Regions from separate parts of the Pantoea cypripedii genome, predicted to be linked through region 3. Evidence: predicted binding sites of a transcription regulator. Region 3 holds the regulator's gene; each other region holds the start of a gene.

Region 1 (3,211 bases), 170 kb from region 3:
TCCGCTTCAATCTCATCCACCGCCTGCTGTACCTGGGCTGACTGCGTCACGTCAAACGCCTTCGCCTGGGCGCGCAGCCCCAGATCGCGCAGCTTGGCAGCGGCCTGTTCCGCACCGCCCGGGGTGGTGGCGTTAACAATCACTTCCGCACCGGCCTCGGCCAGGCCGCGTGCCAGCAGGAAACCAATGCCGCGTGCCGAACCAGTGATCAGAACACGTTTACCTTCGAGGGAAAAAAGCTGACTCATAACCATCTCCTTAAAATGTTAACTGGACTTTTGCGGCACGGGTTTTGTCACCCGCAAACTGCAGCGCAGCATCAATGTCCTGCCAGCCATACTCACCGCTGAACAACGGCAATGGGTTGACAATGCCCTGAGCCAGCCACTCGACGGCAGTGTTGAATTCGTGGGTAAAACGGAAGGAACCGACCAGGTTAATCTCTTTGGCAATCAACTGCATAATCGGGAACGAGGGGATGGCACCGCCCATACCCACCTGCACCAGCGTGCCTTTGGCGCAGACCACATCCAGGCAGCGTTGCAGCGATGACGGATGCCCGGAAGCTTCAAACGCCACGTCAAAATAGCCCTTATCGGCCAGATACGGCGTGAAGTCGCCAGTGGCGGCATGAATCACGTCCGTGGCCCCCATCTGCTGCGCCATTACCAGCGAACGCTCGCTGATATCGCTGCACACCACCGACGCTGCACCGCGTGCTTTAGCCGCGGCGGCAATCAGGCAGCCGATCGGGCCAACCCCGGAGATAAATACATGCTTGCCGCTGAGATCGCCGGCCTGATGGGTAGCGTGAATGCACACCGCCAGCGGCTCGGCAAATACCATCACACTTTCATCAGCATCCTGGGGAAAGGGGACGCACTGCGCGCTATCCACCACTTTGTACTGGGTGAAACCGCCGTCAACGTGCGGTACATACATGGCGCTGCCGAAGAAACGCATGGAGACGCATTGGTTCTCCTGCTCGCGCTGGCAATATTTGCACTCGCCGCAGGGCTTAGAAGGGTTAACCGCCACTTTCTGATCGGGCTTCAGTCGTGGGTCGTCGCTTTCAACCACATAGCCAATCACCTCATGGCCGAGAATCATCGGCATTTTGACTTCAAAGCTGCCGACTTTGCCTTCCTGATAATAATGCAGATCCGAACCGCAAATGCCGCCGCGCGTAATGCGCACCAGCGTCCCTTTGCCGTTCCATTCCACCTGCTGCTGTGCCACGCTGACTTGTTGTTTTCCGGTGATCACGCAGGATTGCGTTTCGATATTCATAACTTCCCCATTCAGTGGTGTTGCAATGGGGGCCATAAAACCGGGTTAGCGGGGTTAAAACTGTGACGAAGATCACTCAAAAACATGTTACGAAAAAGCTGTTACGCATAACGTGATACACGATCGTCCTACCCGGAACTCAATGAGAGAAATATCCAGGTTATCGCCAGACCGGTCCTGGTTACCTCCCATCCCGAACCTGCGAAGATACGCCCATCCTCAATGGGGATAGCTGGATTGAGTCTCAGTAATTAATAACTAAAGAGCTAAGTCGTTAGCCATGACCTTAATGCCATTTCAGGGTGAGTAAGTTCTTTCCCGTGCCTGGGTAAAAGATGTCCGATTCTTGCGCCCGTACTTACCACCCTGCTTTTTTTGATGTGACTCACAGGCTGAATACGTCCCACTTCCTTCCTGATAAATACCCATTAAAGTTAACTCATCCGACCACTTCATTAGTGAGTGATTATGACTGAGTACCCTGCGCTGTTCGCCCCACTGGATCTGGGTTTTACCCAACTTAAAAACCGTTTTCTGATGGGTTCCATGCACACCGGTCTGGAAGAACATAGCGATGGCGCTGAACGGCTGGCCGCCTTTTATGCAGAACGGGCGCGAGAAGGCGTGGCGCTGATTGTCACCGGCGGCATCGCCCCCAATCCACAAGGTGTGGTGGCGCAGGGCGGCGCGATTCTTCATCAGGAAAGTCAGTGCGGCTGGCACCGTAGCATCACCGATGCGGTGCATGCAGCCGGGGGTAAAATTGCCCTGCAAATCCTGCACGCGGGACGCTACAGCTATCAACGCAATCTGGTGGCCCCTTCGCCGTTACAGGCACCGATCAATCCCTTTATGCCGCAGGCGCTGAGCGAAGCGGATATCCTGCAAACCATTGCCGACTTCGCCCATTGCGCCCGGCTGGCGCAGCAGGCGGGCTATGATGGCGTGGAGATTATGGGTTCGGAAGGTTATCTGATTAACCAGTTTCTGGTAGCGCACACTAACCAGCGCGAGGATGACTGGGGCGGCGATATCGCGCGACGTCAGCGTTTTGCGCTGGCGGTCACGCGGGCAGTGCGCGCTGCGGTGGGCAACGACTTCATCATTATCTTCCGTATTTCCATGCTGGATTTGGTGCATAACGGCAGCACGCTGGCCGAAACGCTACAACTGGCGTCAGGGCTGGAGCAGTGCGGCGTCACCTTGTTTAACAGCGGCATCGGCTGGCATGAAGCACGAATTCCCACCATCGCCACCTGCGTACCACGCGCCGGATTTGCCTGGGTAACGAAGCACCTGCGTGACCATGTTTCCGTACCGGTGATTGCCACCAACCGCATCAATCACCCGGCGGTAGCCGACGAAATAGTGCGTGACGGCATCGCCGATATGGTGTCGATGGCGCGCCCTTTCCTCGCTGATGCCGCATTTGTCAGCAAAGCCCAGGCCGGTAATGCCGATGCCATTAACACCTGCATCGCCTGTAATCAGGCCTGTCTCGATCAGATTTTTGTCGGCAAGGTGACGTCCTGCCTGGTCAATCCCCGCGCCTGCCATGAAACGCTGATGCCCGTGACCGCCGCCTCCCCACCAAAACGGCTGGCGGTGGTTGGCGCAGGCCCGGCGGGCATGGCGTTTTCGTTGCAGGCGGCACAGCGCGGCCATCAGGTCACGCTGTATGAAGCCAGGACGCAAATCGGCGGGCAATTCAACATTGCCCGGCAAATTCCCGGCAAAGAGGAATTCAGCGAAACGCTGCGCTACTTCCGCCATCAGCTTGAGGCCGCTGGCGTAACCTTGCATACCCAATGCCGCGTCACGGCTGAGCAACTGGATGACGCCGATGAAGTGATCGTCGCCACCGGCATTGCCCCACGCCAGCTCACGCTGCCCGGCATCGATCATCCCAGCGTTTTAAGCT
Region 2 (3,211 bases), 140 kb from region 3:
CCTTATGCCGGTCCGGCAGATCGCGATCTGCTGGCGTTCGACGCCCCGGATCTCGATCTCTACCATCCGTGGGAGATCGACGCCGATCGCGCGATTGAACTGGCGGCGCAGGCGGAACAAGCCGCCTTACAGGCCGATAAACGCATCACCAATACCGAAGGCGGCAGTTTTAACAGTCACGTCGGTATCAAAGTATTCGGCAACAGCCACGGCATGTTGCAGAGCTACTGCTCCAGCCGCCATTCGCTATCCAGCTGCGTGATTGCCGAACAAAACGGCGAAATGGAGCGTGATTACGCTTACACCATTGGCCGTGATATTCACGATCTGCAAAGTGCCGAGTGGGTCGGGGCAGAATGCGCACGTCGCGTGTTGTCACGCCTGGCACCGCGCAAGCTTTCCACCATGAAAGCGCCAGTGATTTTCGCCCCGGAAGTGGCAACAGGCTTGTTTGGTCACCTGGTGGGAGCCATCAGCGGCAGCAGCGTGTACCGCAAATCGACTTTCCTGCTCGATGCGCTGGGTACACAGATCCTGCCGGAATGGCTGACCATCGAAGAGAAGCCGCACCTGCTGAAAGGCCTGGCCTCGACGCCATTTGATAGCGAAGGGGTGCGTACCCAGGCGCGTGACATTATCAAAAATGGTGTGCTGCAAAATTGGCTGATGACCAGCTATTCCGCGCGTAAGCTTGGCCTGCAAAGCACCGGCCATGCGGGTGGCATTCACAACTGGCGTATTGCCGGTCAGGGCCATAGCTTTGACGATTTGATCAGGCAGATGGGCCGTGGCCTGGTGGTGACGGAACTGATGGGCCAGGGCGTCAGCGCCATTACCGGCGACTATTCACGCGGTGCGGCCGGTTACTGGGTGGAGAACGGTGAAATCCAGTATCCGGTGAGCGAAATCACCATCGCCGGAAATCTGAAAGATATGTGGCGCAATATGGTCACCGTCGGCAACGATATTGAAACCCGCAGCAACATCCAGTGTGGATCGGTGCTGCTTCCGGAGATGAAGATCGCCGGGCAGTAATGACATCGCTTCCTGAAGGCAGCCCGCAAGGCTGCCTTTTTTATCTCCACAATAATAAAGGAATGAACGATGCGTAAGCATGTGATTGCAATGTTGTCTCTCTCGCTGTTGTTCTCCAGTGCCAGCCTGTATGCGGCTGACCTGGAAAAAGATATGGATACCCTCAAAGATGGCCTGAGCACGGTGAAAAAAGCCTCCGATGCCCAGGAAATGCAAACCGCGCTCGGCAAGATGCGTCAGGCGGCGGAGGATGCAAAAAAATCCACGCCGGAAAAGCTGGAAGGTCAGCCTGCTGATAGCGCTCAGATCAAGGATTTCCACGCCGGACTGGATTCGCTGATCGCCCAGATTGATGTGGTGGATCAACTGGCTCAAGCCAACAAACTGGACGAGGCTAAAACCGAAGCGAAGAAACTGGAAGATATTCGCAACGCCAACCATAAGAAATTCCGCTGACAGCCAGGCCAGCCATCTGGCTGGCCTTATTCCTGGGCATAACTCGCCCGATTCTGCCGCTTGTTCCCATCATTCTGTGCGAAATGTGATGTATTTTGCATTCTTCGTGCATCCTGCGATCTGGCGCACAGTCACCCGCATGATTTCCACTTCGAGGTGGAAAAGATGCGTCTCCACACCGCCCGGTGGACAGGATAATTTCTTTTCAACGCGAATTAACGGTCATTGTCCGCTGTAAACAGGAGTGAGCCAGGTGAGTAGTGAAGCAGTTCCGCTGAAACAGAGCACGCCGGAAGCGATTCAGGCTCTGGCGGATAACGTGATGACGCAGATTGCCGCGCTGTATGCGGCACACCACATCGAACCCAATGCGGTGCAGCAGCAAATGCTGACCTCACACGTGCGGGCCATGGCCTCGCGCTCCCTCACCGGGGAAGCCTTACCGGAAGTGGAAGCGGAGCTATTTGAGGATATCTCGCCCGAGACGATGGCACTGGCACAGCAGGTGGTGGATCTGTTCGGCAACCTGCCACGCGAAGAGGCGTGGTTATTGTCGGTACACATTGAAGTTGCAAGGTCGAATTAGTCAGAAATTTTAAGAGGAATTGAACATGGTAACGGTAGTGATTGGCGATCGTCTGGGTAAAGGGCAAAAAGTGGCGGCAGGTGTCGAGAAAGCCGGTGGCCGTGCGGTGGTGGTACCGGGCGTGGCGGCGGATATGAAGCTGGGCGACGTAATGAAAGCGGAAAACGCCGACTTTGGCATCTCCTTCTGCGGCAGTGGCGGCGCAGGTGCCATCACCGCGCAGAACAAATATGGCTACAAAGCGAAACACGGCATGCGTTCGATTGATGAAGGCGTTACGGCAATCAACGAAGGTGCCACGGTGCTTGGCTTCGGCTTTATGGACAAAGAAGAGCTGGGTGAACGGCTGGTGCAGGCCTGGACGAAAAAACACGGCAGCTAAGCATGAAACAACAATACGTGACTCAGGTGACGGTGCAGGGCGCAGGCGATACCAAAGCCAAAGCCTTTGCCGATGCCCTGAGTCGGGTGCAGCAGCAAGTGCTGCGCACCACGCAAAAGATTCTGCTGCGCATTGAACCCCAGGATGTTCGGGTGCTGCGCGCGCAGGAACGCGTCAAGACGGAGAAATTTTTGTTCTTTTTCCTCGCGCGTGAGCGACGGAACTACAGCGTCGAGCTGGAGATTACCGTCAGCGTCACCGTGATCGATACCGAACAGGTGGAATTCACGGCGGCACCTTAACAACAGACGAAAAACAAAGGTAAGCGCATGTTTTTAATTATTTTGTTTAAGTCGTTAATCATTGGCGGGTTGGTAGGGGTTGGCGTCGGAGCAGGTGCCGCACGCATGTTTCACGCACCTACCACGCAGGGCATGGGCGCGTTCCGTACGCTGGGCGAGCTTAACTCCTGTGAAGGCGATCCAGCATCGCACTTCTCCTTTGGTCTCGGCTTTTTCTTTAACGCCTGGGCTTCATCCGTGGCGGCGGGTTCATTCACGCAAGACGTTGACCATCGCATCCTGCCCAACTGGGGCGCGGCGGCACTGATGGTGAAAAACCGCAACGTAGCAGAAACACTACACAACCCGAAAAAGATGGCCATTGCCTGCGGCATCATCGGCATGATCGTGGTGGCCTTCCTCAACAGCACCGCCTCTGCCGTCCCGGCGGCTTTGCAGGTCACCGCCGTT
Region 3 (3,211 bases):
AGCTTCTCTGGCGACTGTTCCGGCCCGAGCAGCAGCTGCAACGCTTCCTGGTCAGCCTCCAGCGCATCGTGCGCGTTTTTACGTAGCAAGCCGCTCTGCCACTGTGGCCACAGCCAAATCATGCCGCCAAAGGCGATCAGACAGCCCATCAGCGTATCCATCATACGCGGCAGCAGAAACTGCGCGCCATTCAGTGACAGTAGCTGGAGCGAATACACCGCCGTTACCGTAAAACCAATCATCGACCAGCCGTAATATTTACGCGTCACCAGATAGCTGGCGAGGGTGATCGCCAGCATAAACAGCAGTGTGATGGATTCCGGTACGGCCAAACGCAGCGAAGCAGCGGCGATCAATAGCCCGGTGAAAGTGCCAAGCGCACGGTGCTGGATACGCACGCGGGTGGCGCTGTAGCCGTTCTGGCTGACGAACATGGTGGTCATCAGAATCCAGTAGGGCTTGGGGATGTTGAAGAATAAGGCCAGCGCGCTGCCAAACATCAGCATCACGGCAAACCGTGCTGCGGTGCGCAACGCCGGGGACTTTAGCGACAGATAACTGCGCAGCGCCGGAAAAAACGGTAAACGCCGCTGGCGGTCGGCCATCAGGTCACGGGTATAAAGGGGTTTCTGCGTACGCAAGACGCGGGCAATCCGGCTGAAGTGGTACAGGCAAAAATTACCGACCGGATTATCCGGGTGCTGGCGCGCAATCTTTTCCAGCGCCCCGAGCTGCTTCTCCATATGAAAGCGCTCAGGTAACTGGTGATACAGGATGGCATCAGCCAGCAGCCGCAGCCGCGCCGAGATGGTTTTCGCGTTCCAGCGGATCACCGCTTCAGCGTGGCTCTGCTCCACCAGCTTTTGCACTTCTTCGGGCTGGTGCAGGCTGACCGAGATATGTTCCTGGAGATCAAGTGCCACCTGGAAGGCGCGCGTCAGGCGTTTATGGCTGTTGTTGCGGCTGGCAGACAGCATATGCATTTGCTGATAACAGGTGGTGATCAGGTCGACCGCTTTTTGCTGGCGAGCCAGCAGCGGAGGCAGCGCCTTTTCCGGATCGGTCAACTGCGTCAGCAGGGTATATTTGGCATCGCAATAATCCGCCAGCTCGCGATACAGCAGGCTGAGGGTTTCACGCATCGGCTGTTCTTTCCACAGCCAGAACCAGAACCAGTTAAACAGCCCGTACCACAGCGTGCCGCCGATATACAGCAGCGGCGGTACCCATATCGGCATGCGTCCTGCGAGGCTTAGCGTGAAGATGGCGGCGATAAGGGTGCCGGGCAGCAAGCGGCCATGCAACGGACTGATTTCGCCAGTGACGCCCACCAGCAGCGGCAGAGCCAGCATAATCAGCGGTAAAGGAACATGGTAATCCGTCAGCCACTGAATCAGAAAGCTGCCGGTGGCAAACAGGGATCCGCCGACAATCAGGCGTTTAAAGAAACGTTTATGTGGTGTATCCAGCCCCGCAATATTGCAGCAGGCGGGAACCAGCGAGAACAGCAAACCTTTTTGCAGGTCGCCAAACAGCCAGCCGAGAGCCACGGGCAGGCAAAGCACCAGCGTTTGCCGCAGGGCGTAATTAACTTCGGGATGATAGATGATTCGGCGCCACATCAGCTCATCGCAGACAAAAACGGCGCGATGTGACCATCACGCCGTGGGTGAGAAGGAATTAGCGGGTGCCGTAAACGACGATGGTTTTACCATGTGCGGAGATCAGGTTTTGATCTTCCAGCATTTTCAGAATACGGCCAACTGTCTCGCGTGAGCAGCCGACGATCTGACCAATTTCCTGACGGGTGATTTTGATCTGCATCCCGTCCGGGTGGGTCATGGCATCAGGCTGTTTGGCCAGATTGAGCAGCGTCTGCGCAATGCGACCGGTCACATCAAGGAAGGCAAGGTTGCCGACTTTTTCTGATGTCACCTGCAGGCGACGTGCCATCTGCGCCGAAAGACGCATTAAAATATCCGGGTTTACCTGAATCAGCTGACGGAATTTTTTGTAGGAAATTTCAGCCACTTCGCAGGCAGTTTTTGCTCGTACCCAGGCACTGCGTTCCTGACCTTCTTCGAACAGGCCAAGCTCGCCGATGAAATCCCCCTGATTGAGGTAGGAGAGGATCATCTCTTTGCCTTCTTCATCTTTAATCAGTACCGCAACGGCACCTTTCACGATGTAGTAGAGCGTTTCCGCTTTTTCACCCTGGTGAATCAGGGTGCTTTTGGATGGATATTTGTGAATATGGCAATGGGACAGGAACCATTCGAGTGTAGGGTCTGTTTGCGGTTTGCCGAGAACCATTCGCTATTATCCTCTGTTGTAATCGTGCCCAAAACACAGGGGGCAATTTTCCCTGTCAGGCGGTGAAATCGTAGAGCGCTTCCAGTAAAGGAAATTATTCGGGTGGACTCTTAAGCCAGGCTTCTGATTCTTCCCGCCTTCGTCTATTACGACGAAAATATTTTCAGCTCTGTTTGTAGCACAGCTTTTGCTAGCTGTCTTCTGTTGTCTCGCTTCAGCAAAAGGGCGATTAGTCTGGATTGCTGTTTCTCAGGTGAAAGCGTACTCTGGCGGCAAATCAGCCGATTCAGGAGAAAGAATAATGCAGGCACGAGTCAAATGGGTGGAAGGGCTTACCTTTCTCGGAGAATCCTCATCGGGTCATCAGGTATTAATGGATGGGAACTCGGGTGATAAAGCGCCGAGTCCGATGGAGATGGTGCTGATGGCGGCGGGTGGTTGCAGCGCAATTGACGTGGTGTCTATCCTGCAAAAAGGGCGCAATGAAGTGACCGATTGCGAGGTGAAACTCACCTCTGAGCGTCGTGAAGAAGCGCCACGGATTTTTACACACATCAATCTGCATTTTATTGTCAGCGGCAAGGATTTGGGCGATAAAGCGGTGGCGCGTGCAGTGGATCTTTCGGCAGAAAAATATTGTTCGGTGGCGATCATGCTCGGCGAAGCCGTCGACATCACCCACAGCTATGAGGTAGTTGAGGCATAGCACGAACGTAGCGGCGCGATTAATCGCGCGGGTTTTTTCGTGCAGCATGTACGGGATCATGCGATTAATCGCGCGGGTTTTTTCGTGCAGCATGTACGGGATCATGCGATTTATCGCGCGGTTTTTTTCGCGCAGCATGCACGGGATCGCGCGATAAATCGCGCCGCTACGGAAATGACAGGTTATTCAATC
Region 4 (3,211 bases), 3.5 Mb from region 3:
GCAGAATCAGCGGACGTTCGCCCTGTGCCATTTTCAGCAGTGCAGCAGCCAGGGTTTCCATATCCAGCTCTTCTTCCGGCTGCATTTTGCTGAGCAGCGCGCGGTACATGTCCAGATCGCTGCTTTCCAGCTGCTGCTGTACTTTCGCAGCAAATTTAGCCAGACGACGCTCACCGAGCAGCTCGGCATTCGGCAGTTCAACTTCCGGAATGGTCAGCTTCATGGTGCGTTCAATGTTGCGCAGCAGACGACGCTCGCGGTTCTCAACGAACAGCAGCGCACGGCCTGCACGGCCCGCACGACCGGTACGGCCGATACGGTGAACGTAAGATTCTGCGTCCATCGGGATGTCGTAGTTAACAACCAGGCTGATACGCTCAACGTCCAGACCACGTGCCGCAACGTCGGTCGCGATCAGGATGTCCAGACGACCATCTTTCAGGCGCTCCAGCGTCTGCTCACGCAGAGCCTGGTTCATGTCACCGTTCAGTGCTGCGCTGTTGTAACCGCTGCGCTCCAGCGCTTCAGCCACTTCCAGCGTTGCGTTTTTGGTACGCACAAAGATGATCGCAGCATCGAAGTCTTCTGCTTCGAGGAAACGCACCAGCGCGTCAGTTTTACGGCCATAAGCGGTCCAGTAAGACTGAGAGATGTCCGGGCGAGTCGTAACGCTGGACTGAATGCGCACTTCCTGCGGATCTTTCATGAAACGCTTGGTGATACGACGAATCGCTTCCGGCATGGTGGCAGAGAACAGAGCGGTCTGATGACCTTCCGGGATCTGCGCCATGATGGTTTCAACGTCTTCAATAAAGCCCATGCGCAGCATTTCGTCGGCTTCGTCCAGCACCAGACCACGCAGGTTAGACAGATCAAGCGTACCGCGTTTCAGGTGGTCGAGCAGACGACCCGGGGTGCCCACCACAATTTGTGGGCCCTGACGCAGTGCGCGCAGCTGCACGTCATAACGCTGGCCGCCGTACAGGGCCAATACGTTTACGCCACGCATATGTTTAGAGAATTCAGTCGCTGCTTCAGCTACCTGCACCGCCAGTTCGCGGGTGGGTGCCAGCACCAGAATCTGCGGTGCCTTCAGCGACGGGTCAATGTTGTTCAGCAGCGGCAGAGAGAACGCTGCAGTTTTACCACTACCGGTCTGTGCCATACCCAGCACGTCACGGCCAGCCAGCAGGTGCGGAATGCACTCGGCCTGGATCGGTGACGGCTTGACGTAACCCATGTCGTTAAGAGCAGACAGGATGGATTCGTTAAGGCCCAGATCAGCAAAAGTGGTTTGAATATCAGTCATGTAGTACACGTGCCTCTTAGATTGCGGCGGCCAGTCTACATAACTCGTCATGAAAATTTTCAGTCATTTTCATCGAAAAGTGTGAACCGGCTCAAATTAGAAGTTTCGACGAACAGAAAAGCCCTCATCCCGGAAGATGATGACTTAACGGGTAATTCAGGCAATAAAAGTTCGTCAGCTATTGCTGGTCAGATTCTGATAAATCGTCTTGTGCCTGGCCGAGTTGCGCCAGTTCCAACAATGCGTATCGGTGTTCAACAAAGTTGTTGACGTTGTTGGCCACCGCCAGTTTGAACAACGCTTTCGCGTCGTCCTTCTCCCCCAGACTTAGGTAGTACTTACCTAAATAGAAGTTGGTTTCACTGAGATGTTCAGCGAGCGAGGTGTTATCCGTTGCGTCCGCCTTGAGACGTTCCATCAATGTTTTTTCACTGATGTCGCCCAGGTAGAACTCGACAATATTCCATCCCCATTGGTCCCGGACCGCTTTGTCGTAACGTTGTTTAAGCGTTACTTTGGCCTTGCTGGCATCCATCTCGTGTTCAACGAGGTAGAGCCACAGACTGCGGAATGGATCATTAGGATCGTCTTGATAAAACGCCAGCAGATCATCTTGCGCTAACTTGTATCGACCGCCGTAATAGAGGGCGATACCACGGTTTAAATGCGCATAATTGTAAGTTGGATCAAGCTCAAGTACAGAATCAAACGCTTCATAGGCAGCATCAAAATTGCCTGCCTGCGTTAAATATATGCCGAGATAGTTAAACACCTCGGGCATATCCGGTCTGATAGACAGCGCTTGCGAAAAATCGTTCCGCGCTAATGCTCTCAGACCTAAGCTATCATACAACACTCCACGCTCATATAATAGCTGTGCGCGTTCATCATCGGTCAGGGCACGACTGGCAAGAATTTGTTCCATTCGCGCCAAAATCACTTCCTGCTGCAGTGTGGGCTGCAAAGGTACTGCCAGAACTTCGTTCTTACGCCAATTGGAGTTGCTGCATCCTGCCAGCGTCAAAGCTGTCGCAACAAAACACCAGCGCAAAAAAGGCTTCATTTCCCACTCCCGAATACAAACATTGGGATAACCATCCTGTCATCCGCCTGCTATGCACAAGGGTTCCCGCCCTCGCGATGATACCCGTAATACTTCAGATTGCTGGTACGTTGGCTGTACTTATTCGCCCTGGTCGCTTACCTGATGTAAGCCCCTGGGGATGCACTCGCCGCCGCTTTCCTGCAACCCGAATTACCTGCGGTATACAAACACCACTCCCTGCCAGGCAGGGAGTGGTTAATCAGGAAATACTTATTCTGCTTCAGGTGCATCAGTCGCAGCGGTAATTTCTTCCGCCTGCGGTTTCTGCTCTGTCGCTTCTTTGATGCTCAGACGCACACGGCCCTGACGGTCCACTTCCAGTACTTTAACCGGAACTTCCTGGCCCATCTGCAGGTAGTCGGTCACTTTCTCAACGCGCTTATCAGCGATTTGTGAAATATGAACCAGACCTTCTTTGCCGCCGCCAATCGCAACGAAGGCACCGAAATCAACGATACGGGTCACTTTACCAGTGTAAATACGGCCCACTTCGATTTCTGCGGTGATCTCTTCGATACGACGGATTGCTTCTTTCGCTTTCAGACCATCGGTCGCTGCGATCTTCACAGTGCCATCATCTTCGATTTCGATGGTGGTGCCGGTTTCTTCAGTCAGCGCACGGATGACAGAACCGCCTTTACCGATAACATCTTTGATCTTGTCAGAATTGATCTTGATGGTGTAAATGCGCGGTGCGAACTCAGAGATCTCCTGACGCGGCGTGCTGATTGCCTGCTCCATCACGCTCAGGATATGCAGACGCGCACCCTTAGCCTGGTTCAGAGCAACCTGCATGA

The links. The regulator CRP, encoded in region 3, controls carbon source genes, mostly activating them, when cyclic AMP is high. The targets are predictions, from matches to a motif close to ATGTGANNNNNNTCACAT.
Region 1: a site for CRP is predicted at 1,351-1,368, ahead of idnD (L-idonate 5-dehydrogenase). Genes of this name have one in related genera too.
Region 2: a site for CRP is predicted at 1,575-1,592, ahead of HA50_RS18300 (glycine dehydrogenase). Genes of this name have one in related genera too.
Region 4: a site for CRP is predicted at 1,389-1,406, ahead of yrbN (protein YrbN). Genes of this name have one in related genera too.

What each region holds. Positions count from the first base shown of each region.
Region 1 is NZ_MLJI01000001.1:3,899,127-3,902,337, forward strand. Features, by position in the region: gene idnO (gluconate 5-dehydrogenase) at 1-248, opposite strand, end outside; gene idnD (L-idonate 5-dehydrogenase) at 259-1,290, opposite strand; gene HA50_RS18120 (NADPH-dependent 2,4-dienoyl-CoA reductase) at 1,759-3,211, shown strand, end outside.
Region 2 is NZ_MLJI01000001.1:3,934,629-3,937,839, reverse strand. Features, by position in the region: gene pmbA (metalloprotease PmbA) at 1-1,035, shown strand, start outside; gene cybC (cytochrome b562) at 1,105-1,491, shown strand; gene HA50_RS18300 (glycine dehydrogenase) at 1,745-2,077, shown strand; gene HA50_RS18295 (SFCGS family glycine-rich protein) at 2,103-2,459, shown strand; gene HA50_RS18290 (DUF4312 family protein) at 2,462-2,761, shown strand; gene HA50_RS18285 (DUF4311 domain-containing protein) at 2,789-3,211, shown strand, end outside.
Region 3 is NZ_MLJI01000001.1:4,073,832-4,077,042, reverse strand. Features, by position in the region: gene HA50_RS19120 (YccS/YhfK family putative transporter) at 1-1,622, opposite strand, end outside; gene crp (cAMP-activated global transcriptional regulator CRP) at 1,681-2,313, opposite strand; gene HA50_RS19110 (OsmC family protein) at 2,615-3,019, shown strand; gene HA50_RS19105 (phosphoribulokinase) at 3,202-3,211, opposite strand, start outside.
Region 4 is NZ_MLJI01000001.1:596,593-599,803, reverse strand. Features, by position in the region: gene HA50_RS02695 (DEAD/DEAH family ATP-dependent RNA helicase) at 1-1,309, opposite strand, end outside; gene yrbN (protein YrbN) at 1,326-1,382, opposite strand; gene nlpI (lipoprotein NlpI) at 1,488-2,372, opposite strand; gene pnp (polyribonucleotide nucleotidyltransferase) at 2,625-3,211, opposite strand, start outside.